DNA from 4 places in the Oceanobacillus sp. AG genome. Region 2 is predicted to be linked to each of the others. Evidence: riboswitches for the same ligand, from Rfam matches in the RefSeq annotation. Region 2 holds a riboswitch; each other region holds the start of a gene.
What was found. Region 2 has a riboswitch for thiamine pyrophosphate ahead of thiM (hydroxyethylthiazole kinase). Riboswitches for the same ligand answer to the same signal wherever they lie in the genome.
Positions count from the first base shown of each region.

Region 1: it holds a riboswitch for thiamine pyrophosphate, as region 2 does, so the genes downstream of both, thiT (energy-coupled thiamine transporter ThiT) here and thiM (hydroxyethylthiazole kinase) in region 2, are expected to answer to the same signal.
Region 3: it holds a riboswitch for thiamine pyrophosphate, as region 2 does, so the genes downstream of both, thiW (energy coupling factor transporter S component ThiW) here and thiM (hydroxyethylthiazole kinase) in region 2, are expected to answer to the same signal.
Region 4: it holds a riboswitch for thiamine pyrophosphate, as region 2 does, so the genes downstream of both, GN217_RS12700 (YkoF family thiamine/hydroxymethylpyrimidine-binding protein) here and thiM (hydroxyethylthiazole kinase) in region 2, are expected to answer to the same signal.

Region 1 is NZ_WOWT01000013.1:95,908-103,645, reverse strand. Features, by position in the region: gene GN217_RS08940 (M3 family oligoendopeptidase) at 72-1,850, shown strand; TPP riboswitch at 1,906-2,010, shown strand; gene thiT (energy-coupled thiamine transporter ThiT) at 2,430-3,008, shown strand; gene GN217_RS08930 (zinc-binding dehydrogenase) at 3,249-4,229, shown strand; gene spoVAE (stage V sporulation protein AE) at 4,407-4,757, opposite strand; gene spoVAD (stage V sporulation protein AD) at 4,765-5,769, opposite strand; gene spoVAC (stage V sporulation protein AC) at 5,771-6,244, opposite strand; gene GN217_RS08910 (YhcN/YlaJ family sporulation lipoprotein) at 6,262-6,714, opposite strand; gene nfsA (oxygen-insensitive NADPH nitroreductase) at 6,867-7,607, opposite strand; gene GN217_RS08900 (hypothetical protein) at 7,632-7,738, opposite strand, start outside.
Region 2 is NZ_WOWT01000012.1:26,828-34,565, reverse strand. Features, by position in the region: gene GN217_RS08030 (LURP-one-related/scramblase family protein) at 1-405, opposite strand, end outside; gene GN217_RS08025 (aldo/keto reductase) at 433-1,275, opposite strand; gene GN217_RS08020 (aromatic acid exporter family protein) at 1,425-2,414, shown strand; gene menC (o-succinylbenzoate synthase) at 2,464-3,570, shown strand; gene GN217_RS08010 (nucleoside triphosphate pyrophosphohydrolase) at 3,675-4,001, shown strand; gene GN217_RS08005 (DMT family transporter) at 4,013-4,249, opposite strand; gene GN217_RS08000 (Lin0512 family protein) at 4,288-4,647, opposite strand; gene GN217_RS07995 (cysteine hydrolase family protein) at 4,648-5,262, opposite strand; gene thiM (hydroxyethylthiazole kinase) at 5,264-6,043, opposite strand; TPP riboswitch at 6,151-6,252, opposite strand; gene GN217_RS07985 (hypothetical protein) at 6,337-6,645, opposite strand; gene GN217_RS07980 (hypothetical protein) at 6,950-7,588, opposite strand; gene GN217_RS07975 (hypothetical protein) at 7,700-7,738, opposite strand, start outside.
Region 3 is NZ_WOWT01000015.1:71,311-79,048, reverse strand. Features, by position in the region: gene GN217_RS09750 (GerAB/ArcD/ProY family transporter) at 1-323, shown strand, start outside; gene GN217_RS09745 (Ger(x)C family spore germination protein) at 337-1,488, shown strand; TPP riboswitch at 1,831-1,936, shown strand; gene thiW (energy coupling factor transporter S component ThiW) at 2,023-2,508, shown strand; gene thiD (bifunctional hydroxymethylpyrimidine kinase/phosphomethylpyrimidine kinase) at 2,539-3,363, shown strand; gene thiE (thiamine phosphate synthase) at 3,366-3,989, shown strand; gene GN217_RS09725 (PH domain-containing protein) at 4,210-4,629, opposite strand; gene GN217_RS09720 (5'-3' exonuclease) at 4,640-5,518, opposite strand; gene GN217_RS09715 (dynamin family protein) at 5,519-7,738, opposite strand, start outside.
Region 4 is NZ_WOWT01000023.1:1,249-8,986, forward strand. Features, by position in the region: gene GN217_RS12690 (ABC transporter ATP-binding protein) at 1-1,294, opposite strand, end outside; gene GN217_RS12695 (ECF transporter S component) at 1,275-1,880, opposite strand; gene GN217_RS12700 (YkoF family thiamine/hydroxymethylpyrimidine-binding protein) at 1,898-2,482, opposite strand; TPP riboswitch at 2,562-2,663, opposite strand; gene norA (multidrug efflux MFS transporter NorA) at 2,725-3,897, opposite strand; gene crcB (fluoride efflux transporter CrcB) at 4,328-4,702, shown strand; gene crcB (fluoride efflux transporter CrcB) at 4,699-5,082, shown strand; gene GN217_RS12720 (S66 family peptidase) at 5,131-6,150, shown strand; gene GN217_RS12725 (ABC transporter permease) at 6,203-7,153, opposite strand; gene GN217_RS12730 (ABC transporter ATP-binding protein) at 7,146-7,738, opposite strand, start outside.

The DNA of each region.
Region 1 (7,738 bases), on a different contig from region 2:
AAAACAATGAAAACACAGGTTTTTACTAAGAAACTTTTGACAATACGTGGGGAGAAGAAGGAGGAAGAGAAATGAAAGAATATAATCCAACTTGGGATTTGGATTCACTATTTCCAGGAGGAAGTGCGTCACAGCAATTCAGAGATTATCTTGGTCAGATTCGAACGGAGATTAAACAATTAGAAGACCAATTCACCACATTGGAAGTGGAGGCAGATACATTTTCCACGATGCTTACCCAGTTTATAATGGAATTGGAAAAGACAATGTTCAAACTTCGTGAGGCTGGAGCGTTCGTCAGTTGTTTAAGTGCGCAAGATGTAACGGATGAAGGGGCTAAAACACTAGTTGCTGAAAGTGGCACACTTTCAGCTTCGTTTAATGGCGTGCTGACAACTTTCATGCAGAAACTTGCGGAAGTCCCGGACGAGGAATGGCAAGCAATCATTCGGCACGAAGCGTTACAAGAAATAGGGTATGTATTATCAGAATATCGTAATAAAGCACGGGATTTACTTGCTGTAGAACAGGAAGTGCTGATTAATGATCTTGCTGTTGATGGTTATCATGCATGGAATCAAATGTATAATACAATCGTAGGGAATATGACAGTGGAAATTAAAGGGGAAGAAAAGATAGAGTCCTATTCAATTGGTCAGGCCTCCAATCTGTTAACTTCAAGCAACCGAGCAACTAGAAAGCAAGTATTTGATCAGTTAAACGATGCTTGGAAAGAACAAGCATCCCTATTTGCACAAACATTGAATCATTTATCAGGTTTCAGACTACAAATGTATAAGCACCGTAAATGGGAAAATGTACTAAAAGAACCGCTAAGTATCAATCGGATGAAGCAAGAAACATTAGATGCGATGTGGACAGCGATAGCTAATAATAAACAACCTTTTGTGGCTTATTTAAATAAGAAAGCAGAACTATTGAATATAGATAAATTAAGCTTCTATGATGTCGATGCACCTATTACCGACCAAGTTAAAAAATTGAGCTATACAGAAGGCGCCAAATTTATTATTGATCAATTCCGTTCTTTTAGCCCAAAGATGGCGGATTTTGCTGAGCAAGCTTTTGAAAAACGTTGGATTGAAGCGGAAGATCGGCCTGGAAAACGTCCTGGCGGTTTCTGTACGAGTTTTCCTGATAGTAAGGAAACGAGAATATTTATGACGTATTCTGGAACAGCATCGAATGTTGCCACGTTAGCCCATGAACTTGGTCATGCTTATCATCAGCATGTGATGAATGACGTTCATGGTCTTAATCAACGTTATGCAATGAACGTCGCGGAGACGGCCTCAACTTTTGCGGAAATGATTGTCGCTGATGCAGCAGTTGAACAGGCAGAAACAGCAGAAGAAAAGAAAGCTTTACTTGAAGATAAAGTTAATCGAAGTGTTGCTTTCTTTATGAATATTCATGCCCGGTTTATCTTTGAATTAAATTTTTATAAAGAAAGAGAAAAAGGCTTTGTCTCACCGGCAAGATTGAATGAATTGATGGTGGAAGCACAGAAAGAAGCTTATCAAGATGCACTCGATGAATATGATCCTTATTTCTGGGCGTCGAAACTTCATTTCCATATAACAGGGACACCATTCTATAATTTCCCTTATACATTTGGTTATTTGTTCAGTCTTGGCATTTATGCCCGCGCAAAAGAGCAGGGAGAGAGCTTTGAAGATGACTATATTGCATTACTGGAAGATACGGGACGGATGTCAGTAGAAGAGCTTGCGATGAAACATTTACAAGTCGATCTTACAAAACCGGACTTCTGGGAAGCTGCAATCGAGCTTTGCATCAAGGACGTCGAAGCGTTTCTTAAACTGTAAATTTGTTTTATAAGTGTACATTAGCTATAATAGGGTTAACGAAAAAAGCATAGAAAAAGCCAACAGGGGGAGCTAATAGCTGAGAGTGGGCAACGAGGATTGCTCAGACCCTTTGAACCTGTTAGTTAGTACTAGCGTAGGGATGATGGTCTTTTGATGGATAAAAAGCAATGTGAGCGGATTCCCCATCAGGAACCTTCCCTTGGCATTGCTTTTTTTGTATTTAAAAAGGTTGTTCGAAAAGTCCGGTAAAAAAAGAGAAAGCTCGTTGGCTCGATTTTCCGCTCCTCATGTACCTATTTACGTACATTCCGGTGCGGGGAACTTTCGCCGCACAGGACGTTGCGCTCTTAGCCGACCTCGGTCTTTTTTATCCTCCTTTTTGAACACCATTTAAAATAGCTTATAGAGTGAAACTTCATTCAGTGGGGATTCTTATCTCCCCACTGAATGTTAGTTGAACAGAATCAGGTATTTACGGACTGTTTAGCCCTACCTTCACATCTTGGGTTTCCCTCATGTTTGGAGGAGGGGGTATTACAGACCGTTAGTACGTGAAAAAAAGGGGAGTTATAAGGAATGAAGTCTAATAAACTACTATTTTTAATTGAAGTATCAATCTTCACTGCTTTGGCGTTACTTTTAGATATTTTGCCAATATCTTTTAAAATCTGGGCGCAAGGTGGTTCGGTCTCCTTTGCAATGATTCCGGTATTTATAGTAGCGTTCCGTTGGGGATTAAAAGGTGGATTAGTATCCGGTTTCCTCTGGGGGATGTTACAGATTGCAACGGGGAACGCATATATTCTGACGCCACTTCAGGGGTTCATTGATTATACACTTGCCTTTACGGTGATTGGTTTTGCCGGTCTGTTCGCAAGACAAGTTCAAGAAGCGGTACGGGACGGGCGGACTAAAGTGTACCTAACGTATATAACGGCGGGTGTACTGCTTGGTTCTGTGTTGCGTTTTCTTGCACATACCGTTGCTGGGGCGGTATTTTTCGGTTCAGCAGCGATTGAGGGGCAATCCGTTTGGGTGTATTCGATTATCTATAATTCATCGTACATGTTCCCGTCATTTGTATTGTCAGCAGTGATTGTATTTTTCCTATTCCATAAACAGCCGCGCGCATTACTCAACCTAGCATCAAACTAAAACCGCAATCTATCCGCTCACATTGCAACTGTAAAAATAATGATCTCTCCCAAATTAAGGAGAGATTTTTTTTAGGTTAACTGTTTCAGAGTGAATACGTAGTTCCCCCGGCGCAGATTTTCAGCACAACATTATAAAAAAGAATCAATTCGTTCTGGTTGATAATTCGCCCAAAGTCACTGATAATAGAAGATAATTATCTGAATAGATATAAAAGTATATACGAAAGGGGAAGTGGAAATGAAGGCATTTGTTGTAGAATATGGAGAATTAAAACTAAAAAGTATGCCAGAACCGAAACCAGGAAATAATGAAATTGTCGTAAAGCTAAAAACAGCGGGTCTGAATAGGAGAGATCTCTATATACCGAACCGGAGAGGTAACGATAAAGAAGCTTTAATCCTCGGTTCGGATGGAGCGGGGATCGTCGAATCAGTTGGAGCAGATGTCACTCGTTTTAAAGTGGGGGATGAAGTCATCATCAATCCATCACTTAACTGGCACGAAAATAGTGACGCACCACCAAAAGGATTTGACATCCTCGGCATGCCTGATCACGGAACTTTTGCCGAAAAAATTGTTATCAATGAAGAACAAGTAGAAATGAAGCCAAATTACTTAACATGGGAAGAAGCCGGTGTGCTCGCTCTTGCTGCATTGACAGGTTACCGTGCGTTAGTGACTAAAGGGAATATTAAAGCGGGGGAGACCGTATTTATTCCTGGAGCAAGTAGTGGGGTGAACACGTATATCATCCAATTTGCAAAAAGCATCGGTGCACGGGTGATTGTTTCTTCAAGAAGTGATGAAAAGTTGAAGCAGGCCCAGAAGATCGGAGCAGATCTTGCCATTTCAACGGAAAGTGATTGGGAAAAGGAATTGGAGAACGAGCAGATTGATCTTGTGATCGACAGTGTAGGTGCAGCGACGTTTAATCGTTCGTTGGACGTATTGAAGCAAGGCGGAAGAATTGTTATTTACGGAGCTACAGCTGGGGATGAAATTGACCTTAATTTACGGGCCTTTTTCTATGGTCAGTATCAATTGTTCGGCTCCACGATGGGAAGTCGTGAAGAGTTGCAACAGGTATTAGCCCATATGGAAAAGCATGAAATAAGACCGATTATGGATAAAACCTTTGAACTGGATGATGCCCAAGAAGCGTTCAATCATCTGGAAGTGAACAGCCAGTTTGGTAATATTGCTTTATTAATCGAGTAAAAATAGGACCGGTAAATTTCCCGGTCCTATTTTTTATCGGAACTTAAAACCACGGTCTGTAACGTAATTAAGCAGAGGTACTCTTTTTCGCTGTCAATTTCAGCTAGAAATGTGTTCCCATCCACAACCCCGCTAGAATGTTGCATTTGTTTTCTTCATGTTGTTTGTTACAGATCGCTAAGCTTTCGGCTTAAAGAGAATAGCACCGAGAACTCCAAAAATAATTGCTGCTGAAATACCGGCACTCGTCACTTCAAACATCCCTGTAACAACGCCAATCAGCCCGTGTTTCTCGGCTTCAGCCATGGCTCCATGGACTAAAGAGTTCCCAAAACTTGTAATCGGAACAGTCGCACCTGCTCCAGCGAAATCAATTAACGGTTCATATAAACCGAGTCCGTCAAGAATAGCGCCTAAAATTACGAGAGTTGTTAATGTGTGAGCAGGACTGAGCTTGAATACATCAAACATAATCTGTCCTATAACACAAATAAGACCACCAATAACAAATGCCCAGAAAAATATCATGAACAAGTCACTCCATTTCAATTGAGACTGCATGTGCAATAGCAGGAATCGAATCCTTTTGTTGAACGCTTAACGGGGAGTGCAAAGAGCCGGTAGCTACGAGTAACATCCGTTTAAACTCCCCTTGCATCATCCGTTTCAGAAAATGCCCGTACATGACAATTGCTGAACAGGCTGTGCCGCTTGCACCTGCTTGAACAGGTTGATCGGGACCGTAAATCGTCATGCCACAGTCCACGTATTGCTTATCTTCTAGTTGAATGCCTTGTTGCTTTAATAAATCAAAAGAAGTATTTCTTCCAATTTTACCGAGATCCCCGGTTATAATCAGGTCATAATAGGTTTCATCTACGTTTCTTTCCTTAAAATGTGTTTGAATCGTTTCCACTGCAGCAGGGGCCATTGCCCCTCCCATATTGAAAGGATCCGTGATTCCCATGTCAACAACTTTCCCAATTGTTGCAGAGGTCACAGTTGGGCCATTCCCTTGCTTACTGAGAACGGCACAACCCGCTCCGGTAACTGTCCATTGTGCAGTCGGGGGTTTTTGACTGCCGTAATCATTCGGATAGCGGAACTGTTTTTCCGCTGCGGCATGGTGACTAGCAGAGCCACTTACGATAAAGTCGGCAAATCCGCCATCAAGTAAAGCAGCGGATAATGCGAGCCCTTCTGTAGAGGTAGCACAAGCACTGAATAAGCCGAGATAAGGCATCGCCAATGACTTGGCACTAAATGTTGTAGGAGTAATTTGATTGATTAAATCTCCACTTATAAAGAAATTTACCTGCTCTTTTTCAATCGGACTTTTCTTTAATGCAAGTGTAACTGCTACTTCCATTAAACGCTGCTGTGCTTTCTCAAAAGTCTCTTCTTCAAGCCAGCCATCATCAAATAAATGGTCGAAATCACTGCGGAGAGGGCCATCTGCTTCAAATGGTCCTCCTGTTATACCGGTAGCGAGAATGACCGGCCGATTTTTAAATTCCCATGTCTGCTTTCCAAGTAACATATTATAAGCCTCCCAATTGCAGGAAAATCGTTTTGATTAATGCAATAATAAATGCGGCAAATACACCGTATACAATGACGGGACCAGCAAGTTTAAACATATTTGTCCCTACCCCGATAATAAAACCTTCTGTACGGTGCTCCATCGCTGCAGAAATAACTGCATTACCGAACCCCGTAACGGGAACTGCAGAACCGGCACCAGCGAATTGACCTAGGCGATCATAGAGGCCAAAACCTGTCAGAATCATCGTGATGAAAATGAGCGTTGCAGTCGTTGGATTGCCTGCTGTTTGTTCGGTAAAGTCGAAATAATAAATATAAAAGGTAGTGATTATTTGTCCGATTAAACAAATAAGGCCACCGATAAGGAAGGCTTTTACACAGTTAAGTAAAATTGGTCGCTTCGTCTCTCGTTTTTCCTCAAAGGATTGATATTGTTTAGCCTTCTTTTGCTCATTTTTTTGCTCTGTCATGTAAAACACCTCATTCCTTACGTCTGTTCTTTAGAAAGCTTGCGGATTCTTTCTAACTCTTTATTTAATTCAGCTTTGGATAAATCCCCACTATTTAACCGTTGTTCCAGTTTCTTTAATTCGAGAAAGATTTTCTGATCTGTTGATAGTTCAACTTCATGTTTATTGAATGTAGTTTCAACCGTGTTTTTCAGATCCTTCTTCAAGTCTTTTAATTGCAAACGGTCATGATGTTTTGGATTGACGGCAACCATAATCACTTTGTCATTATTGATTGCAATCACTTCGTTGACATCATGCTCTTGTTCAATAAGTTCTTTTGCATGGTTACTTGTTTCTTGTTTAAAATTGGTCGAAGTGCGCAGGATGGAGGAGTTTGTTTCACTTGCTGATTGTCCAGTGTCATTCGTTGCGCAAGCGCTCAATATAAGGAAGAGAAGGAAGGGAACTGCAAATACATTAGGTTTCATTGGAATCACACCTTTCTACAAGGTCTTATGTTCTTGAACTTACAGTTTTTAGCATTGGGAAATCGCTCGGAAATATACTTGGAATTTACTTCCTATTATTTAGGAGAAGCTGGGGAAGAAGAAAAAAACATCAGGCAAGGTTAACCTGATGTTTAATGTCTATTCATATTTTTGCTTTGTACGTATGCTGCGACATCCATACGGGTAGGTACGTTATATTTTCGGAGCATTTGCTTCGACCAGTTATCATCTTTAAGATTTGAATCACGCTGCTGGTAATAATCTGACAGGATTCGATCATAATCTTCTATATGCGTATGTTTTGCTTGATCATATGTATTTTCATGGAATATTGCTTCGAATGGCAGGCGAGGCTTAATGTCGGGCTCATGATCTGGATGGCCAACAGCTAGACCGAATAGCGGGATAACATATGCCGGGAGCTTCAGAAGCTCGTCAACCCGGTTGATATCGTTCCGTAAGCTTCCAAGAAAGCATGCGCCAAACCCGAGAGATTCCGCGGCGATAACCATATTTTGCGTCACTAACGCACCATCTACAGTCGCGACGATGAATTGTTCCGTACTTTCCAGATTCTGCTTAACATTTCCTTGTACCCCGTTCGAATCCAGATTAGCAATCCGGCTTAAATCGGCACAGATAACAAATAAGTAGCCATTCTTCTCTACGTAGGGTTGCCCAGAGACTTTTCTTAATTCTTTTTTTATGCTTTCATCTGTTACGCCAATAATGGAATAGGCCATAACATTACTTGAAGTCGAGGCCCGTTGCCCAGCTTCTACGATTGTTTTTACTTCATCCTTCGTCAATTTCTCTGGTGTGAATTTTCGAATAGAGCGGTGATTGTGGAGTAATTTAATTGTTTCGTTCATTGGTTGCTCTCCTTTATATTAAAATTATTCGATTGTTAGATTATAAGTTGTTGTGATAGCAGGTTGTTCTTCTAATGCGTTCCAAGCGTCCCAAGCCTCTTCGCTCGGTTCGGTCAAAACGGGAAAATCAA
Region 2 (7,738 bases):
ATCACTTATTTTAACTTGGTAACTATCGCCCCAAGTAAACCATTTTTTCTTCACTTCTCCAATAAACGCTCCGTGCTGATACACTTCAAAATCCATGCCCCACCAATCTCCTGTCACCTCTAAGCCAATCGCATCAATCGAATAGCGCGGTTTAAAAAAAGAAAATTCCTTTTTTATCGTAATGACTTCTTCACCGGCAACAGCAATGGTGAACTTCGGCATCCAGGTAAGCATTCGCTTCGTAATTCGGGCGACTTCCGCTTCTCTCTCATCCTTAATCGTATAGACTTTCGGGATTTTCATGAAGCTACCCTCTACGGTATATACATCCCGTTCATCTGCATCTTTTACCGTAAACCTGCCGCTTAAGCTAAGTATTTTTTGCTTTATATACAGTTCCTTCATAAGGTATCCTCACACTTCTTCGCCAGTTTAAAATTCTTCATACTCAGCTGGATCTTGGTTTTTCATTCTCCCGTCCGGACGACTCAATTCGCCGATCTTATTCATTTCTTCCTGTGATAATTCAAAATCAAAGATAGCAAGATTCTCCCGCTGACGAACCGGTGAAGTCGATCTTGGAATAGCAACCGATCCCAACTGATAATGCCAGCGCAGAATAACTTGAGATACGGACTTATTATGGCGTGACGCAATTGCCGTTAGAATATCGTTATCAAGCACGTTGTTTACACGTGCAAGTGGACTCCAGGATTGTGTCTGAACATCATTTTCTTCATGCCACTTCCGCTGCTCCTTCTGATTGAAGAACGGGTGCAATTCAATCTGGTTCACACTTGGCTTCACACCGGTTTCTTTTTCCAGCCGTTCAATATGTTCAGGCAGGAAATTACTCGTTCCAATTGAACGAACCAAGCCCCATCTTTTTGCATCAATTAACGCCTGCCAAGCTTCGACATACACGTCCTGCTTCGGATTCGGCCAGTGGATGAGGTATAAATCATAATAATCGAGATTCGCCCGGTACAAGGACTCTTGAATCGTCTGCACGGCCAAATCGTATTGATGGTATCTCCCTGGCAGCTTCGACGTGACGATTAAATCTTGACGCTGTACACCAGTTTTACGGACAGCTTCCCCAACTGTACCTTCGTTTTCATAGTTATAAGCGCTATCAAGCAGACGATACCCATTGTCTATCGCACTTATAATCGACCGGACCCCAGCGTTACCATTCATTTTATACGTCCCTAGTCCAATTGCCGGGATTGATAGTCCATCATTTAATGTAATTTCAGGAATCGATCTAATCATGTAAAACATCTCCTTTTCTATTGATTTCTCCATTTAAATGAGTGATTAAATTTAGTATAACACACTCACCGACCGGAATTCTGTTCCTTCCTTCTCCAACAGTCTATAATAGATCTAATGAAAGTCATCAGGGAAGAGAGGTGTTTCGGATGGTTGGTATGGGATACCGAACGATTAAAACAGCAGTCGGTGCAGGTATTGCGATGTGGTTTGCAAGTCTTGTTGACATTCAATTTGCAACCTTTGCAGCGATTCTTGTCATTATGTGTATTGAACGGACGAAAAAACGAACCATCTACACGATTAAGGATAAATTTTTCGCTTGTCTTCTTTCACTCGTTCTCGGTATGGTGGTCTTTGAATTATTAGGTTATCACCCGATTGTATTTGCGATTTTCATTCTTCTGTTTATACCGATCTTAATGAAAGCGCGGATTCAAAACGGATTTATCACAAGCATGGTTGTCCTCTCCCATATTTATATGATTGGAAATGCAAGTTTTGAAGTTTTCTTCCATGAACTATTTATCATTCTCACCGGGATTGGAATTGCATTCATTGTAAACAGTGTTATGCCGAGTATGAGAAAAGACATTGATAGGTTCAAATATGAAATTGAAGAAAAGTATGCAAAAATCCTCTATGAATTCCATGCTTTCTTAAAAGATAATCACCGGAATTGGGACGGACAAGAGATTAATGAAGCGGAAGAAATTATTAATCAAGCGAAATCGATGGCCATCCAAGATATTGAAAACAATTTATTACAAGAAAAAAGAACAGACTATCATTATTTCAGATTGCGCGAAGAACAGCTCGCCATATTGCGACAAATGCTGCCAATTATAGGCATCGTTTCCCTCTCAGAGATCCATGTGGAACAACGCGAAATGGTTGCCGACCTATTATTGAACATTAGCGAAAACGTCCGCACGAAGAACATTGATCCTGTTCTCGAAAAGTTAGAGTCTTACGAAGAAATTTTCCGTGAAAATGAACTACCAAAGACAAGAGAAGAATTCGAAGTGCGGGCCAATCTCTTTTACTTGCTTTTTGAAATTAAGAATTATTTGCTAGTGAAGAAGAAAGTGATGCGGCAACGCGAACCTTTTTCTAATCGCGCAGGTGTACGAGTGTAAAGTCTAAGTAAAAAACAAAGAACAAGATTGAATTTGGAGGAAATGAATCATGAAATTGACAGAGATCACCATCCGCCATTTACAAATGAAATTAAAATCTCCTTTTGCAACAAGTTTCGGAACGCTAGAAAATCGTGACTTTCTACTGCTAGAGGCAAAAGACGAAAGTGGAACGATTGGTTGGGGAGAATCGGTCGCCTTCCGTGCCCCCTGGTACACCGAAGAAACGATGATGACGAACTGGCATATGCTTGAGGATTTTCTTATTCCACTCCTCCTCAATAAAGAATTGCAGCACCCGGATGAAGTGCGTGACACTTTTTCCCCCATCCGGAAAAATAATATGGCAAAATCCGCGATTGAAGGTGCAGTTTGGGATATCTATGCCCAGCAAACGAACCAATCTCTTGCAGCGGCACTTGGCGGGAAGAGTGAACAGATTGAGGTTGGCATCAGTATTGGCATTCAGCCTACTACCGATGACTTGATCCAATTGGTTCATGGATATGTGAAAGAAGGCTATAAGCGTATGAAAGTGAAAATCAAGCCTGGTAAAGATGTCGAAGTAATCCGGGCGTTACGCGAACACTTCCCTGATTTGCCGATTATGGCAGATGCTAATTCAGCTTATTCATTAAAGGATCTTGATACGTTAAAACAACTTGATGAATTTAATCTCATGATGATTGAACAACCACTCGCTTCTGAAGATATTATCGACCATGCCAAGCTGCAAAAAGAGCTGGAAACACCGATTTGCTTAGATGAAAGCATCAATTCGTTGGAAGATGCACGAAAAGCGGTGGAACTCGGAAGTACGAAAGTTATAAACGTGAAGATTGGCCGTGTTGGCGGATTATCTGAAGCGAAAAAAATCCATGATTACTGTGCGGAGAAAGGTATCTCTGTCTGGTGCGGCGGGATGCTTGAATCTGGAATTGGCCGGGCCCATAATATTGCGCTAACATCACTGCCGAATTTCACCTTGCCTGGTGACACATCCGGCTCCGACCGCTATTGGGAAAAAGATATTATCGCACCAGAAGTTATCGCGAATAACGGTTATATTACAGTTCCTAAGAAAGCTGGCATCGGTTATGAAATCGACCGGGAAGCAGTTGATGCATTCACGGTCAGTAAGAAACATTATCGTTAAATTGAGAGCGAACGTTTTTCTTGTCGGTATTTAGGGAACGATTGAATATAGGTAATTTCGGTTCCCCATATATTCGACAACAATGAAAAAGGAGTGTTTCCTAAGTGACGACGTATAATAAACTTGTCCGCGACGGTATTCCGGCAATATTGGAACAAAACGGTCAAGCCTTCAATACCGAAACCCTTAACCAGGATCGTTATATTATGGAGCTAAAAAAGAAACTGAATGAAGAAGTGATGGAATATCAAGATGCAGCAAATGACGAAGATGCATTAGAGGAACTTGCCGATATCCTCGAAGTCATGCAGGCCCTTGTCGGTATCCACGACACCACGATGGAAGAGGTAGAAAAACGTCGGGCCAAAAAGGCAGAGGAATATGGCGGGTTTGAAGAGAAGATTTATTTGGTTGATGTAGAGGAGAAATAGCGATGAGGTACTTAGACTTTCCCTAAGTGCCTCATTTTAACATGCCTTTTTTCCGGACTGCTCGAGCTTCCTCGCCCGGACATTCCCCTTATATATAAATTTCCCTGTCCAAAGAAAAGCACCAGTATCGCAAGCAAACCTGTACCAGTCAGAAAAGAGATGAGTGCACCTTCAATCGTCCCAATTCTCCGACCCAGTGAGGCGTTGACGGACGATTGACTGCCTACTAAAAGCCCACCCATCATCATACTTATTTGATTTACCAACTAAACTAAATGTCATTTCATTAATACCCAACCTCAACGACTGCATTCACAATATACATTAAATCATTTTCATCCTGTTGATCTTCAAGGAAAATACCGCTCGTTGTCGCCATACCTCCAGCAACGGTTTCTACCGTTACCGTTCCATAAGGAAGCAAACTTTTAATTTTTTCATGGTCAAGCTTTTCCTCGTCTTTTGGCACAGCGAGCTTAACGTTCACCCGCATATTGTTCAAGTCTTGACTTGGCAGCATTTTCCTTATTCCTGGCATGGAATTATAATGGATAGCATCCATAATCGCACGTTCGGCAGCTACATTTATGTCCTGGCCGTGGAGATCAATTCCCATTCCTGCTTCGATAAATAGAATTTCTTTCAATTATATTTCCCCTTTCCATTGTTTTTTTACTTCCACTGCGTGAACAACTTCTGCAAATGTTCCTTGGAGTAACTCTAATGCGTCGTGATGTAGTTTTTCATTATCCGAGACGACACAATTAGAGGGAACCGTTACGAAAAAATCTCTCATAGAAGCATCACGAGCAGTCGTGTCAATACACACATTCGTGTAAGCTCCAATAATCGTAAGGTGTCTTATACCATTTGAGCGTAATAAAAGCTCAAGATTTGTATGGACAAACGCGCTATACCGATGTTTTACGACAACTTTTTCTCCTGGAAGCGGAGTGAAATACTCATGAATTTCCGCTCCCCAGCTTCCAGGTTCACAGTAGGATAAATTACTTTTCTGATTGCTTCGGCCAAATCGTTCATTTGCAGAAGGGGATTCCGTCCAAGCACTATGTTCCGAGATCACATGAATCACTGGAATCTCACATTCTCGTGCTGCTTCTAGCAAATCCTTCATCTGTTTCATTTTTTCATAAAAAGCATGAATATCTTTCCCGCGTTTACCTGCAGTGCCTTCCGGATGGCAAAAATCATTTTGTAAATCGACTAGAAGTAGAGCTATGTTCCCGTTTGTTGTATTCATTCTAAATCTCTTGTAGCTTTTTATACGTATTCACCGTCTCCTGATCAAGCAGATAAAGCTGATCAAGTAAAGCAGGGATGAACGTGCCCGGCCCTTCCGCCTTTTTCATCGCAAGTTCCGCAGTTATCCCGTAAGCTGCAGTCACTTCCACACTTGCCTCATACAAGTCTTCGGCAACACTTAAATAAGGCCCAACGAGAGACGAAAGCAGGCACCCGCTTGCCGTAATATTTTGTAGCATGGTATGCCCATTATTACAAAGACTCATGCGCGTTCCGTCTGTAATGACGTCTGTTTTCCCTGTTGCAATAACAACCGTATCATATTCTTTCGCTACTGTTTGAGCAATTTTCGGATCAATCGATTCAACCGTAGAGTCAGGGCTTTTCATAATATCAAGCGCTCCGCCAAGTACGGAAATTTCCCCAGCATTCGCTCGGATAGCAGCGAATTTCACCTTTTCCAATAATTCATTAATCACTTTCGTACGGAATTTTGTTCCCCCTGCTGCGATGGGATCAAGAATGACTGGAATTCCTTTTTCATTCGCTTTAAGGCCAGCAAGCAGCATCGCCTCGGCCCGATCCTCGGTTAAAGTTCCGAGATTCAATACGACAGCATCCGCATGACTCGCATTCTCCTCCGCCTCTTTTGGTGTATTCGACATGGCTGGAGACGCACCAATCGCAATTAAACCATTTGCCGCAAAATTTGTCGCAACCTCATTCGTGATGTTATAGATAAACGGACTTTTTTCTCGAATTTTAGCAATATAGTTCATGTAAACTTCCTCCTTTTTAGTAAATTGAAATAGATTAAGGGCGAGGTAGTTTTTAAAAAAGAAAAACCACCCCGGGAATTGGAGTGGTTATTAATACAATTTAAGTATGTATACCAACTCCACTTTCCTACGCTAGTATGAACTAGATCAGGTTCAAAGGGATTAAGAAAAAGTCTTATCTCAGCCGACTGGCACCCCTAGTGGAAAAATATCTATTCTTTATGACTAGTCTATCTTATTTTTAATATAAAAGAAAGGGTTTGCGTGCGTGCACCCAAACCCTTTCTTTTATATTAAAAACCACCATATGGCACGAATCCGGGACCGTACTGCCAAAATCCCGGGCCGGGTCCGAAGCCAAGACCGTAACCAAATCCGGCCCCTGGACCGAACCCAGGACCGTATCCCGGTCCAAAGCCAAAACCTGGTCCTCCAGCGATTAAACTGCCACCTAAAAATCCTAGTCCTGCTCCTATTAATCCAGCTGCAAGCGGATCAATACCGCCACCTGGCCCAAACGGACCCGGCGGACGAGCCCGGTGCATTTCTGGATATGGTAATGGCGAATGATGCATCGGTACATGATTTACAAATCCATGCATGTATATGCTCCTTTTCAAGAAAAATTTTATCCTGTTCTTTCCCTTCCCTACAGCCTATGGCAGAGTACAGGAAACCGCACTAGACAAATCCCTATTTTTGACATGAAATTTGGGTCGGAAAACGAGATGAATCCTTTTTCTCAGGTGACTATGCATTCAGAATATCGAAAATACAAATTCCGTGAGCAACATGACAGTATTCCGGACATATAGAAGGTTATCAATCCCTATTGACCAGCTCATTTCGCCTAAGAGGAGCTATCAACGTCAGGATGTTAAGATTCCTAAATACCCCACTTCCCGCTTAAGACTTGCTCGGAAAAATGGTGTAAGACCACGAATAAATGAAATCAATAATAAAAACAATCCCCCAAACCATTGAAATGTTATACATCATTTCATTTGCATAAGGTGATGCCAAGTAATTGTCATCACCAATCCACGAAAGATCAGTCAGGTAATTCATCGCCTGATTGAGATCCTTTATTCCATAGCTCCAGAAAACAATCTGGACGGCTGCGAATATAAGTAAATGGAAAATGGAGCTGTATCGATTGATTTTGGCAATATATTTCGGGTCTTTTTGTCTCCTGATGATTTCTTTATCCCTTTCAGTAAGTAAGTCGATACCGCGCAAATTACCAATCTTCAAGCGCATCCAACGGTCCAACTTCCGGAAATCATTGATGCCAAAAGTGCACGCATACAAAATAAAAATCAAAATAACAATTTGAAACATCGAAATCTCGCCTGTTTCCCGGTAAATAAGGAGAGCAAGCACTCCCTCAACGATAAATAAGCCGAGAAAAGACAGCAGAAAGATAAGACTTAAATTCCGTTTGTTGAAAAAATAGCGGATGACCCCGAATAGAATTAATGAGATAAAGGACAGTATTTCTGCAGCGATAAAAATTTCCCATTGATGTTGGATTAGAAAGGTCATTTGGTGGCTCTCCCCTTTTGGAATTGGTTTAGGTTAATATGAAAAACACTCACTTGTAGTTTTACGGCGGAAGTGAGTGTTTGGTTTCAATGATTGCGCCTATAAATTCTCTTAAAACCATCGGATATGACTAAGTTGTATTTTTAACCT
Region 3 (7,738 bases), on a different contig from region 2:
TGTTTAAAATTCAAACCTCTCCTATCATCGAGCGGTTGGACTACGTTGTCATTGCAGAATGGATGATGGTTGCGATGCCAAAAGTGATTCTTCTTATGTGGTGCATAAGTTATATAGCGAAACGTATTTATAATCTTTCGAACGAAATTAGTGTTTACACAAGTGCAAGTATCCTTCTAATTCTGATCCCTTTTTTTAATGAGCATTTTATCATTCAGCGTTTGATTGATAATGTTAGCAGGGTATCCTATGGGATTGTATATATTTATCCCTTCCTTCTTTTGCCACTCGTTCTTTTAAAGAAAAAAATACGGAAGAAATAAGGAGGGTGAATACATGCGAACTGCTAAGTTAATACCGTTATTCATATTTATTGTATTTCTGCAGGCTTGTCTGGAAACAACACAAATTGAGAAGTTGGCAATCATTAATACACGCGGAGTTGATCTAATAGATGAAGGGGAAAAAAGAATGATTGAAACGACACTCGTTCCTTATATTTTTGATCCGAATGCTCCAGATATGACTAGTTTGTTGACTGGAAGGGGTCATACAATTAAACAAGCCCGTGTAGAAGCTGAAAAACAATCGCCCTATCCATTAGTCCCCGGAAAAATCAATATAGAATTTTACGGAAGAGAAGCAGCTGAATCGGGTATTCTTCCCTTTCTTAATACACTAGTTCGTGATGCAACTGTTTCTGACATTATGCAGCTAGCCGTAACCAATCAAACTGCAAGAGAAATTCTTGAAATAGAGCAACAAAGTGTAGAATTAAATCGAACAAAGTATTTACAAGACTTAATAAGTAAAGAGGTCGAAAAGGGTACTTTACCACCAATTACCTTACAGTTTTTCACGCGATTAGTGCAACAAGTCGGCATTGATCCGATACTTCCAGTAATAGACGTAGTGGATGGTAAACCTACACTAACTGGTGCAGCCGCTTTTCGGGCAGACCAGTATGTTGCTAGCATATCAGTAAAAGAATCATTCATGGCTAATTTATTGAGACAGCGTTTGAGAGGAACCCCAATTGATGTAGGCGTCCCTCGTGAAAATTATCTGGACGAGATAATTGCTTATAAAGGAGAACCGTCAGAAATTGAAGATTCGATTTATCTTTCTTTAATGCTTAATACAGGTAAAGGGAAAATAAAAATTGTCGACTCTGATTCGTTAGCGTTTAAGGCAGATATCACAATGAAACTGGAATTATTAGAAACCTCAATCCCAATGGACATTAAATCAGAAGATACTTCTCGGAAATTCGAACGTGATATAGAGAAATACTTTGTAAGAGAATATGAAAACCTATTCGCGAAACTTCAAGAAGTAAACTCAGATGCATTGGGTCTTGGGAGAAAGTATATCACTTCAAGAAAAGGAAGTAAGACGACTAACAAGGAATGGATGGAAAAATATCAAGATGCCAAAATAGAATTTGATATCGATGTGACAATTGTCAACTTTGGGGCGATTGATTAATAAGTGGACAGCTAAACCTTCATGGTTTAGCTGTCCGTCTTTTTATTTAACCGCCTTAAAGAAGAAGGAGTCAACCTTTATTACTATGCTCAAATAAGGAATTCGCACGCTATGTCGGACAGTTTATGCTCGATTTAATGCGTGATAACACCAACTGAAATCATTCCCCGTTTTGCTAACCGAATCCGTGCAATCCATTTATAAGCTTACCGGGTTGGAGAAATTGAGGTGGACAAGTATCCTAGTGAAGCCATAGAGAAAACTGGTTCTTGTCTATACCTTTTTTCAAAACATGTGACATTTATGAAAACTTTTGCTATGCTAGATTCGAACTAAATAATATGAAACTACTAGGGGTGCCCTAACTGGGCTGAGAGGAAAGTGTGTTTCCGACTCTTATCGACCTGATCTGGTTAATGCCAGCGTAGGGAAGTAGTGAGATTGTTCTCATAACTATTTTCTTGTGAAGCCAGGTCTAATCATGACCTGGCTTTTTAATTGGTTGATTTTACCCCTTAAGATTGGAGGTCAAGTATGAATAAAACCCGTCTCATCACGACGATGGCCGTCTTTATCGCAATTGGAACAATCAGCGCACAATTAATCTGGTTTCCTGCCGGTGTAGCCCGCGCTTATCCAGTACAGCATGCGATTAATGTCGTAGCCGCTGTCACCTTGGGACCCGGTCCGGCAGTCATTATTGCTTTCATGATCAGTCTATTACGCAATATGCTCGGACTAGGAACCTTATTAGCCTTCCCAGGTGCAATGGTCGGCGCTTTTCTTGCAGGGTTCCTGTATAAGCAAACCAAGAAGCAATCGCTCGCCGCATTAGGTGAAGGGATTGGCAGTGGGGTTATTGGTGCATTATTTGCAGTGCCATTTGCTTATGTATTTATGGGGACATCGGCCGGTGCATTTGTTTTCATCCCCCCATTCCTTGTAAGCAGTATATCTGGAGCAATTCTTGGACTGCTCGTTGTATCTAAAGTTTACACCAAGGGCTTAATAAAAAATTAAAATGAGTAAGTTGATGAAGGAGAATGTTCAATGAAGAATGTTGCATGTGCTCTAACGATAGCGGGTACGGACCCGAGCGGCGGTGCTGGAATTCACGCCGATCTGAAAACGTTTCAGGAATTGAAAACTTATGGGATGTCGGTTATCACCTCCATCGTGTCCCAAAACACGACAGGTGTTCAAGCTGTTTCCCACGTCTCTCTAGAAATGATCGAACAGCAACTAGACTCGATTATTTCTGATATGCCTATCCATGCATTTAAAACAGGGATGATTGCCAATCAGGATATGATGAAAATGATTTATAATAAAATTAAGCATTTGGATGCACCTTATGTTATGGACCCGGTCATGGTTGCCACAAGCGGTGACACATTGATTGAACGCGATTCCCGTAATTATTTGCGGAAGAATTTGCTCCCTCTTACAACAATTGTAACTCCAAATATTCCAGAAACAGAATATCTAATAGATGAAAAAGTTGAAACCGATGAGGACATGAAGCAGGCTGCCGAAATGCTTGTGAAAAATTTTGGCGCGAAAGCTGCACTAGTTAAAGGCGGTCACCGCGAAGGCGATGCGGTTGATTTCCTTTATGATGGTTCAAGGATCCATAGCTTTTCGGCTCCCCGAATAAATACAAATAATACACATGGTACAGGTTGTACGTATGCAGCAGCGATAACTGCTAATCTAAGCCAAGGCCTCCCTCTTAACATTGCGGTTAAACAGGCAAAACATTATGTAACGCTCGCGATCAAGTATTCTTTGGACTTAGGAGCTGGTAGCGGACCGACAAATCATTGGGCACCGCGTATCCATACAAATAATTTAACGACAACTGAGGTGGAGTAACGATGTCATCATTTAATCCATTAAGCTTAAGGAAATATTTCATTATGGGAAGTCAAAATGTTAAAGGTAATCCCGTTGCTGTTCTGGAGCAAGCTATACAAGCTGGAATTACAATTTTCCAATTTCGGGAAAAAGGCCCAGGCTCCCTTTCAGGAGATAGTAAAATTAAGTTAGGAAAAGAATTGCGGACAGTTTGTAGCGTACATCAAATTCCATTTATTGTTAATGATGATGTAGAATTAGTAGACAAATTAGATGCAGATGGGATACATGTCGGGCAAGATGATCAATCGGTGAAAGAATTACGGGAGATGTTTCCTAATAAAATCATTGGATTATCTGTTTCAAATCAGGACGAATTAAATAATAGTGCGCTAGAATATATTGATTATATAGGTGCTGGTCCAGTGTTCCTTACTACAACGAAAGTGGATGCAAAATCTAGTGTCGGGTTGGATTGGATCCGTTTCTTGCGTGCAGAATTCCCTGAGTTTCCGATAGTCGGAATCGGTGGGATTAATACAACAAATGCGAGCTCAGTATTAAAAGCTGGAGCTGATGGTGTTTCTTTCATATCCGCTGTAACGAGAGCAGAAGATATAAAAGAAGCAGTAAGTAAATTATAATATTCTTATTTTTTGTTCGCTATGGCAAATAACAGACAGGAAATTATGGACGGTGTATACAATGGAATCTGCTCCAGCGCTTTATATTCACCACAAGAGTGCCTTCTGGGCGTTGATAAAATACGTAAAAGATTTAACAATCGATACGCAAGGCATCTACCTTATATCAAAGAATAAGCATAGAAAACAGCCTCATACATTTTTGTACGAGGCTGTATTTTTATTTATTTTTTGGAAGCAATCGGTCATCAACCGGAATCTCCGGTCTTATATCTAAGAGCATAGAGATGAATTGATCCCTATTTTCCGGCGATATAGCAACTACGTCAAGTTTACTACAAGATATTTGTATTCGTTTTAAGGATAGTGCCGGAGAGTTAAGCGGCATTTTTGACAAAGCAATTAATTTAATGTCCGGGATATGAACAGTCTGCCGAATCGGGCCATAATAGATTTTTATCTTGTCCCCTTCTATTTTATATCCAGTCCGGAACCAGAACCAGAGTAGAAATGCAGCTAATCCGAACATAATGAACATGGTTGTAACCTGCCCTTTTAAGAGTGGAAATAATATCCCAAGTAGCGAAATTATCCAGACGATGCCAGTTATCCACTTGTCTCTTATGGATGGAAAATACATAGACTTCCTCCTATTTGGCACTTATTGCGAGCATCCGGTCTAAATTTTTAAATTCGAGCGATTCCAGTTTCGGTTCAATCTTTGTTCGATCAAATCTTTTCTGTGCCGTTTCCAGCTCACAAGAGACGGGTACATCACATTTAATTTCAGCAAGTTCCCTTGAAATGTGAAGCATCTCAAGATCGGTTTCTAATTTGGTACGGATCCCTTTTGTTAATTGATCCGTATTAGCTAGAAGTCCTTCAATGGATTGATACTCTTTAATTAATCGAAGCGCCGTTTTTTCCCCTATTCCTTTTACACCTGGGTAATTATCTGCGCTATCTCCCATTAATGCTTTCATATCAACGACTTGGTGTGGATATATCCCTTTTTTCTCAAAGAAGTTTTCTCTTGTAAACAATTCATAGTTCCCTTGTCCTTTTCTCATGATTGAGACGTGTATATTCTCATCAACTAGCTGAAGCATATCCTGATCTCCTGTTAGAACAATAACCTCGTGATCTGCTTGAAATAGACGAGCAAGCGTACCAATACAGTCATCTGCCTCATAATTTTCTAGACCGACATTTGGAATATTGAAAGCTTCGACGACTTCTTTAATTAAGTCAAATTGTGGTACAAGCTCTTCCGGGGGTGCTCCACGGTTTGCTTTATAATCTGGATAAATTTCATTACGGAACGTTTTGCTCCCCATGTCCCAGCAACAAATTACGTGGCTCGGTTCATACATGTCAACTGCATCAAGGAAATACCGTAAAAATTGATAAATTCCATTTGTTGGTATTCCTTCACTTGTTTTCATAAAGTTTCCTCGGAAGGCAGTAGCGAAAAATCCTCTAAATAACAATGCCATTCCGTCTACTAATAAAATCTTATTCTTTTCCATTTATATATCTACTCCTACCTTTTCTTCCATTATGAGTTTTTCCAACTGTTCTAGTGTTTCACCTAATCTTGGAAGTTCTGCTGGTGCTGCTAATATCGTGAAGTAATTAGAAACTTGTTGCTCCAGTCGTTGGATGGTTGACTCTTTCATCACCTTGATTAGTTCTTGCCACTGCTCTTTGTAACCTGAAACCATCCTCTCTTGATTTGCTTGGATAAACTTTTCAATTGATGGTAAAAGCATTTGATACAGTTCTTCTTTCATTGTTTCTTTTTCATTTTGTACGAAAAATGCTTTTGTTCCTTTATATTTTCCAATAATAGGCTGGAAGAGTTTCATTTGTATAGCTGGCATTTTCTCCTCATAATCCGGTGTATATAATTCATAATCAAACTGGTCCGGTAAAGCAAATAGTGAATTAATCTCCTTATTTCTTTTATGCATTGCCTGGTATACCTCATTTGCCAATCGTAATGTATGGCGTTCCATCCTTAAAGATACGGCTTGAAGTTCTTGATTAAGTTCAAATTGAATATATTCGATTAAGTTCTCTAGCGCATTCCTCAACTCGGCAGTTGCTTTTCTGCCATTTTCAGTAATTGTTGTTGGATTGAACATTTCCTTAAACATATCGTGATAACGAATACTAAGTCGCTCTATAACATAGTAGAGCTGCTTCTCAATCCGTTGCTCGAGCTGCTGCATATAGACATCCGTTTCATATGTGCGAACATATGTAGCGGCTTGTGTCTGGTCTTGTTTTATCCGCTCTTTTTGCTGCTCTTTATCTGCTTCATCAAGTGTGATAGAGGAAATATAGTGTTCCATTGTTTCATACGCTCGCCTCATATCCCATAAGGCACTGTCAATTGTTAATGAAGCTAAGTCATGATGAATAAAGGAATAAAATTGGCTTTCAAATGCTTCCATTTGCCCGTTTAATGGAAGTTGTTTTACCTTCTCACTAAGCGACTGTTTACTAGATACTGGAAATAATCTGGCATTCCGAATCCCAAGTTTTGTTAATTCGTCTGTGACATAAGTCGTGACGAGCTGTAATTCCTCTTTACTTTCCGCAAGATCGGCAGCATTAACAATGAAAAACATTTTATCCAATTGAAATGCTTCTTTTACCCGGCCGAGTTGTAAAAGAAAATCTCGGTCGGCGCGTGATAACGCATGATTATAATACGTTACATAAAGGATAGCGTCCGCATGTTTAATATAATTGAATGCTACATTCGTGTGCCGGGCATTCACCGAATCTGCACCAGGAGTGTCTACTAAACTAATACCTTGTCTTGTAATGGGGCTATCATAATAGACATCGATTGCTTCAACGAAACAAGCCATCGTCTCATCTGCGACATAGGCGCCAAATTCATCAAAGGGGATTGTCCGTTTTTTCCCGATATATTCTTTATTGGCAATATAGCCTTTCATCATGGCGCGGATATAAGCTTGGTACATCTTATTTAAACGGGCATCTTCAGCAATATTCTTCTTATCAATCCATGTAAGCAACCGATCGAGGGTATCCCCCTTTGGAGAGAATTTATCCGTCATATCGGTTAATTCCTCATATAATTTCGCTTCCTGCTTCATTGTCACCACGACCGTACCGTGCGGGTATTCTTCTGTTATTGGATGGATGCGGTTGACAGTTGCCGTCGTTGGGTTCGGTGAAACAGGTAACACATTTTCTCCAATCAATGCGTTGGAAAAAGATGACTTACCAGCACTGAATGCACCAAATAGAGCAATCGTAAATGTTCGATTTTTAAGTCTATCTTGCTTTCTTTTAAGATCTGTTATTAAATCAGTAAAACCTGGGATTTTCTCCGTAAGCGTGATTGTCTGCTCAATCCGTTTCAGCATTTCTTCAGCTGACAGATTCGTAGGTTGTGCTTCTGTTTCCACTACTGCTTTTATCTCCGTCTTAGTTTCTTCCTGATTTTTTTCATAAATAGACTGCTCGGCGATAACAAATTTATCTTCTTTCCGCTTTACTTCAGTCAGCGTTTGTTCCCATTCTCTTTCATCGACACGCGGGAAGGCGAATACTTCATCTATTACGCTGATCTTGCTTTCCAATTCAGCTTGAATTTTATTGTATTTATCGATAACCTTCCGTATTTCTTCAAGATTTTCTGAAGATGTTTCTTGTTTTGCCAATGTTTCAGCATGCTTATCCGCTAGTGCTTGCTGGATCACTTCAAG
Region 4 (7,738 bases), on a different contig from region 2:
CTGGTGTTTCATCCAGCATCGTTGCTACACTTAAGCGGCGCTTTTCTCCACCACTTAAGGAAAAAGGATTACTGTATTTATTTTTTTCTAAATGGAACTGCTTTAAAAGTGTGGTTGCAGCGGTATTTAATTCAGCTGTTGACCATCCATTCAATTTCATTCCAAATGTTAATTCATCGTATACGGTGTCCGTGATGAATTGATGCTCCGGGTTTTGAAAGACATATCCCATTCTTTTTCGCAGCTCTTTTTCCTCCCATTGCTCCACCGGTTTATCGTAAAAGTTTATAGTTCCTTTTTGAGGGGTTAATAACCCAGTCATTAATTGCAGTAAGGTAGATTTTCCAGCTCCATTCTCCCCAACAATGGCGACGAATTCTCCCCGATGAATTTTTAAGTTTATTTCTTGTAAAATGGGTTGTTTCTTATGATGGAAGCTCATCTGCTCTATCGTTATTAGGACATCTCTCTTGATAGAGGGAGGGGATTTCACAGGAATCGGGTAAGGATCGGCAGCGTTAGAAAACTGCTTTGGTAAAAATATTCCTTCTTTTTTTAATAAAGAATGATGATTTGCAAAGATGGATGCTGCATTGCCGTCTGCGATGATTGTACCCTGTTTTCCTAAAACAAGCATACGATCGGTAATATCCAGCCAGTCCTCGATTTGATGTTCAATGATAAACACAGCTAGCTTTTGTTTTTCTTGAATTTGTTTAATTAATTGGATAAATTCTATTCGAGAAACCGGGTCTAAATTTGCTGTAGGTTCATCTAAGATCAATAGTTCCGGTTCCAATAAAAGAACAGCTGCTAGAGCAAGTTTCTGCTTTTGTCCTCCAGATAACTCGTAGATTTTTCGATTTTGAAAACCATTCATTCCAACGGCAGACAACACCTCCGAAATGCGCTCAGGCATTTCGGAAGGGGCAATTTTTCTGTTTTCCAATGTAAAAGCAAGTTCATCCTCTACGGTAATCATGCAAAATTGACTTTCCGGATCTTGAAAGACAATCCCGATCTTCTGATTGAGCTCTCCTTTTTGATAGTCTTGTATATTTTTCCCCCGGTGAAAGATGTCGCCGGAAGAAATGCCTTCTACTGTATCGGGATATAACCCATTTAGGCATAGAGCTAGACTGCTTTTCCCTGAACCGCTTGCTCCAATAAGGAGGGTCGTCTCATGATCTCTTAAGGAAAAGTGCAGTTCATTGAGTAATGGTTTATCCGAATTTTCATAGCCGAATGAGAAATTGTCCACATAAAGTAATGGATTAGGCTGCGTCTTTTTCACGTTTTTTCTGTATCTCCTTTCCTAAGGCATAGCCGCGAAGGACCCCAGTTTTTGCTAATTTGTCACTCAACCATTTCCCTAGGACACCCGCGAGAAGGGCACCACTGATGATGCGAACAGCTAACATCGCTATAAGTAATGCAGGGGCTAACGCGATATTTCCGGATGAAAATAAATTCCAAGTGAAACTGAAAACGGCTGCAAAGACACCGGAAAGAATTAAAATGCGTAAACGATAATCCTTCCATTTTGTTATTGCGAAGGCAAACTCTGCTCCTAAGCCTTGAATTGCAGCTGCTAGAATAAGTCCGGGTCCCGCGGCAGTTCCCAATAATACTTCGGTAACTCCTGCGATAAGTTCAGCTGTAAAGGCAACCCCCGGCTTCCGAATGATATAAGCTGCAACGATGGAAACAATGAACCAAATGCCAAAAATAATTTCATACCCAAACGGTGCGAGACCAAATGGAGCAAGAATATTACGAATACCTTGACCAACAAGAAAGAATGCTAAGTAAATGATCCCGAAGACGACACCTAATATCGACATGAGAACAATTTCTTTTAATTTCCAATGCTTTGTCATTTCACTTCTCCCTAGGTTTATTTTGTAGGACTGTTGGCGGAAAGGCTAAATGTCATGGTGACATGAGAGACTTTTTCTTGGACGAGTTCAAAGGATTCATGTAATGCATTGAAGATATCATGAACGTCTCCGTCTAATCTTGTTGCATAATGTGTAGAAGTAACCGTGACATTACGATGCTTTGATAGATTGATTTGTTCATAGATTTTATCCATGTAATCTTCATGCCCCATTGGATAAAGGGAAAATTTACAACCGGCGATTTGGAGGATCGCTTTCGCTTTTTCTTCGTTCAATGGTATGTCTGTTTCATCCATATACGCGTCAGCTTCCGTGTCACCAGGACAGCCGATGGAGAACGTACCATTCATAGCAACATGCTCCCCAGTATTCGCTGCATGTAGGAAGATTGCTTTTGCAACATCGAAAACATGGATCATTTTTCCGCGGATACACGTACTGACATCATCCGTTTCCTTCCAAACCTTGGAGGTATCAACCTCACTTAATGTTGATAGAATAATATCAACAAAATTATCACTCATCGGGTGCAGACTAAATTGACAACCTACAATACGACTAGTTCCACAATTGTTACGCATTCCAATCTCCTCCTATTGATAATAAAAAAACTGCATTCCTAAGGGGAATGCAGTTTACACATTAATTTTAACAACATAATATTCGTAAACTGCACTTCCCCACGCTAGTATTATCTAGATCGGGTAGTAAGGGTCGGATTAATCCTCTCAGCCACATGACGCAGCTCCCCTAGTGCTTATGTTTTGATATGCAGTTATTCTAATTCCAGATTGTATACATGTTTCGGTATTTTGTAAAGTATTTAATCAATTTTAATATCCGGTTTCTTCCAAAATATAGTGATAAGGAGACAGACGACAATAACGATCGAGCTGAAAACAAACGGATAATTGATATCTATATCAAATAAAACCCCACCAACTACTGGACCAAATACATTAGCAAGGGACGTGAAGAATGAGTTCATGCCGCCAACAAAACCTTGCTCATTCCCGGCGATTTTTGATAAATAGTTGGTAACAGCTGGACGAATCAGGTCAAACCCAATAAATACCGTGAAGGTTACCGCCATTACTTGCCAATAAGAATTAGCGAGTGTCATGGCAAAGACCAGCATAGCAGAAATGGCGAGCGACCAGCGAATAATATTGATTTCTCCGATCAACTTTGTTAACCAATCGAACAATACAACCTGGAAAATCGCTCCGATAATCGCACCACCTGTAATGGCAATCGCAATGTCAGAAGGAGTGAATCCGTGCTTATGATCAGTATAAAGGCTGAAGAAAGAATCAAACGCGGCAAGACCGAATGTTGAAATTAAAATAACAATAAAAGCGATGAAAAACATCGGCATAAACACTTTCCTCAAGCCACTTTTGCCGAGTTCTTCGGTCATATCAGCCATATCGTCTGTTTTCGACTTCGGCTCTTTTAAGGATAAAATCGAAACGAAAGCAACAATTAAACCACACGCCGCAGCAGAGAAGAACGGTACACGCGTACCAATCTCTGCTAAGAAGCCACCAATTCCTGGTCCGATAATAAATCCGGTACTAATCATCGCTGACATATAGCCGAGTGCTTTAGGCCGCGTTTTCAGCGTCGTAATATCCGCGATAAATGCGGTAACAGCAGGCATGATGAATGCGGCACTTATTCCTCCGAGAATTCGTGAGGCGAACAATACTTCAATTGTTTTACCAAGACCAAATAAAAACTCGGAAAAACTGAAGATAAAAAGACCAATGACAATCATGCGTTTACGCCCATATTTATCAACTGCTTTTCCAGCCAAGGGCGAGAAAATCAATTGAGCTAAAGCGAATGCAGCCGTTAAATAACCGACAACAGTACCACTGATGCCGAGTTCATTCATAATAGTTGGCAGAACCGGTATAACAAGTCCAATTCCTAAAAATACAAAGAATATATTTGTAAGCAGAAGCGTCAATGTCCAATCTTTCTTTTTCATAGCTTTTTCTCCTAGGTGATATGATATTCTGTACTAAACATAGAAATTTTACTCTGATTCGATGAGAGATGCAAGCATATATTACTATTTATTATAACTTAATTTTCGCAACCTGAAACAATTTAAGCAAGCTAGCAATTGTAGTAATCATCTCTCGTTTTATTCTCCCATTTTGCGCATTATGTATGCTCGATAGGATGGCTGAACTGCTTTGACTTTTACAAATGCGACAGTTGCTTGCGTTAATATCTTAATAAAGTGAAACTTCATTCAGCGGGGGGGGGGTCCTTCTCCTCCACTGAATGTTAGTTGAACAGAATCAGGGATTTACGGACTGTATATCGCCCGCCTGAACATTTTGGTTTTCCCTCATGTTTAGAGATGGGGGTATTACAGACTGTTAATACGTGATAAAAAGGATGTTGGATGAATGATTTATATCTATATTGGACTTGCCGGAGCATTCGGAGCGATGCTGCGGTATAGTATAGGAATTCTAATTATGACAGAACATGTTTTTCCCTATGCGACGTTATTGGTTAATTTGATAGGGAGCTTTTTACTTGCGTGGCTGACTTACGGACTGTTTAAAAGGATTCATCTGGATGAAAAGCTGAAAACAGCGATAACAACGGGTTTTGTCGGCTCGTTCACTACATTCTCCGCTGTCAGTGTGGAAACGGTTGAGTTGTTCCAAAATCAGTCGATGTTACTTGGGTGCGTCTATGTTTTTGTGAGTTTGGTTGGAGGGCTTGGTATGTGTGAAGTTGGTTTTCGGGTTAGTAGGGGAGTTGGAGAGAAATGAACTGGCTGCAATTATTGCTCGTTGGCATTGGCGGGTTCTTCGGTGCGATTGCACGTTATATGATTTCAAGAAAATTGAACAATCCGGAAAAAGCTATACCGGTGGGTACACTCCTCGTCAATCTGACAGGGGCATTCATGCTCGGGTTTCTTATGGGGACTGGGGTGGACGCGCTATTACTTCTCCTATTAGGAACAGGTTTCTTAGGTGCCTTTACGACATTTTCAACGTTGAAACTCGAGATGAGTTCGTTGTGGAGAAGGGGGGATAGACGGGAGTTTTTCTTTTACGCGGTTGTAACGTATGTTTTTGGAATAGCATTGGCATTTCTAGGGGGTATTATTGGCGTTATTTTTAGAAGTATTGTAATTATGAATTAAAAGTGCTATTCTATCCTAAATATTTATTTGAAAAAGGGGGCGTATGGAATGCAAGCGATTCAGTTTCCAATACTTGAAAAAGAAGCGACAATCGGCGTTACAGCTCCGTCGTCAGGTGTGTCACTGGAATTACATGAATTAATCCACAAAGCTAGGAAGCGGTTAGAAGGAAAAGGGTATCGCATGCAAATTGGAAAGACGGTTTGGAATCAAGATAAAGCGAAGGCGGCACCAGCATTGGAGAGAGCGGCTGAATTTAATAGATTAATGGATGATGAAGCTGTTCAATTGATATTCCCTCCTTGGGGCGGGGAACTTCTGATTGAAATGCTCGAACACGTGAATTTTGAAAAAATCCAATCAAAGTGGATACTAGGTTATTCGGACACGAGCTTGTTATTACTCGCCATTACGTTGAAAACCGGAATTGCAACTGCACATGGCACGAATCTTATAGATGTAAGAGGAGAATCCTCTGATCCGACTACGGCTATGTGGGAGCAGGTATTATCAACGAAGCAGGGGAACTCTGTTGTTCAATATTCTTCTCGGAAATATCAAAAAGAATGGCAATTTGATAATCCGACGCCCCATATCTTTAATTTAACGGAACCAACAAGGTGGAAGAGTGTTACAGAGGAAAGCGTAAAAATGGAAGGGCGTCTTCTAGGTGGTTGTATTGATGTAATCAGACATCTGATTGGGACAGAATATGGGGATATTGCTCGTTTTCGTAAACAGTTTACAAAGGGAGAGCCGATTATTTGGGTTATGGAAAACTGTGAATTAGCAACTACGGACTTACGGAGAACGCTTGTGCAGATGAAGCTTGCAGGTTGGTTTAAAGAATGTGCAGGAATTATGTTTGGCAGAAGTCCAGCGAACGATCCAGTAGATAACTATACAGTTGAAGATGTTTATAATGATTTATATGAAGAACTTCAAGTTCCAATTATCTATGATGTGGACTGTGGGCATGTTCCACCCCAGATCACATTTATAAATGGAGCGTATGCGGAAGTTGAAGTAGCTGATGGAAAAGGAAAGATTGTACAGCATTTTAAATGAAACTGGGATATACAATAAAAGGTTCCGCTCATTGGCGGAACCTTTTAATTCGTTAGTGACCTGCAACATCCCGCTTCGCAAAGAAGATCCAGGTAATCGCAGCGAAAATAATATAATAGACAACTAGTACGGTAACGGAAAAACCGAGTGTCATTTCTTCTATCACTGGTGTGTTCCCGTTAAAGTACTGGGATAGGTCTGTATTTGCAAATAGAATGTATTTCGCCCAGTCCCGTTCTATGAAGAAGAATACAATCTGGTTTCCAGCTAGCATGAGGAAAATTGCGAGTCCAATTGCTAGCGCGCTGTTTCTGAAAATGGAAGAGATCATAAAGGCGAATGTCGCCATCATAAGCAAGTTCACGAGACTGAAGCCGTAATCGGTTATAATCTCCCCAATAACCGGAACATATTCCACTCCATCGCCTTTTTCAAGAACGATATGAGGATTCATCCCGTCAAAGCCGATGAAAATTCCTCCGATAATCCATGAGAAGAGGAGCACGAATAAAAACGTTATAAATGAAAATATTAATACGGCGCTATATTTTGATATTAAGATTTTCGTCCGTGAAATTGGTCGGATGAGAAGCAGCTTAATCGTTCCCCAGCGGAATTCGTTAGCAAGAATACCGGCAGCAACGATGATGGTAAAGAGACTGACAAGGGAAAGCAGCATCTCATTTTCCATTACAAATTGCCACGCACCGTAACTTTCAGGCATAATATCATGTTCTAAATAATAATTATTGATTTCAATGAACGTTGAATTAAAGGACTCCATATCGGGAAATTCTTCCGTATCTTTCATGTATTCGGCATTCTCTGTTTCCAGCGTCTCTCTCCACGTATCTTCTTCATATGTCATAAAGTCCCCATAAGTTTTTGCCAACAGGCCGACCCCAATAATGATTAATGCCAGTATGACATACATTGCCCAAGTCGATTTCAAACGGTAGATTTTAATCACTTCATTTTGTATGAGATTTAGAAAATTAGTCAATGATATTCTCTCCAATCAGATCAAAGAATTTATCTTCGAGAGTTGATTTGGTGACTTGCACTTCATAAATGAGAATATTTTCTTTCACCAAATCGGAAATGAGTAGCGGGATATTCTCCTTCTCGGTTTGGAACGTGATTTTACCGTTTGTTTGGGCAGCAGGTGTTTTACGATTGACGACTTCAAGGGCTTTTTCAAGTGGTGTTGCTTCCATTTCCACTTGCAGCAGTTGTTGTTCGCCTGCTGGTGTATTTTCTTTCACAGCTTGAATCGCCACAAGTTCGCCATTTTTAATAATGCCGATCCGGTCGCACATTAACTCGATTTCGGACAATAGGTGGCTGGAAATGATAACTGCAACATTATGTTCGGTTGCAAGTTTCCGGATATATTGTCTGATTTCTCGAATGCCGGCAGGGTCTAGTCCATTCGTCGGTTCGTCGAGTATGAGAACGGATGGCTTATGTAATAAAGCTTGGGCGATTCCTATTCGTTGTCGCATCCCAAGTGAGTATCGGCCAACTTTTTCATTCATTACTTTTTCCAGACCGACAAGTTTAACCGTCTCATCAATTCTTTCCTGCG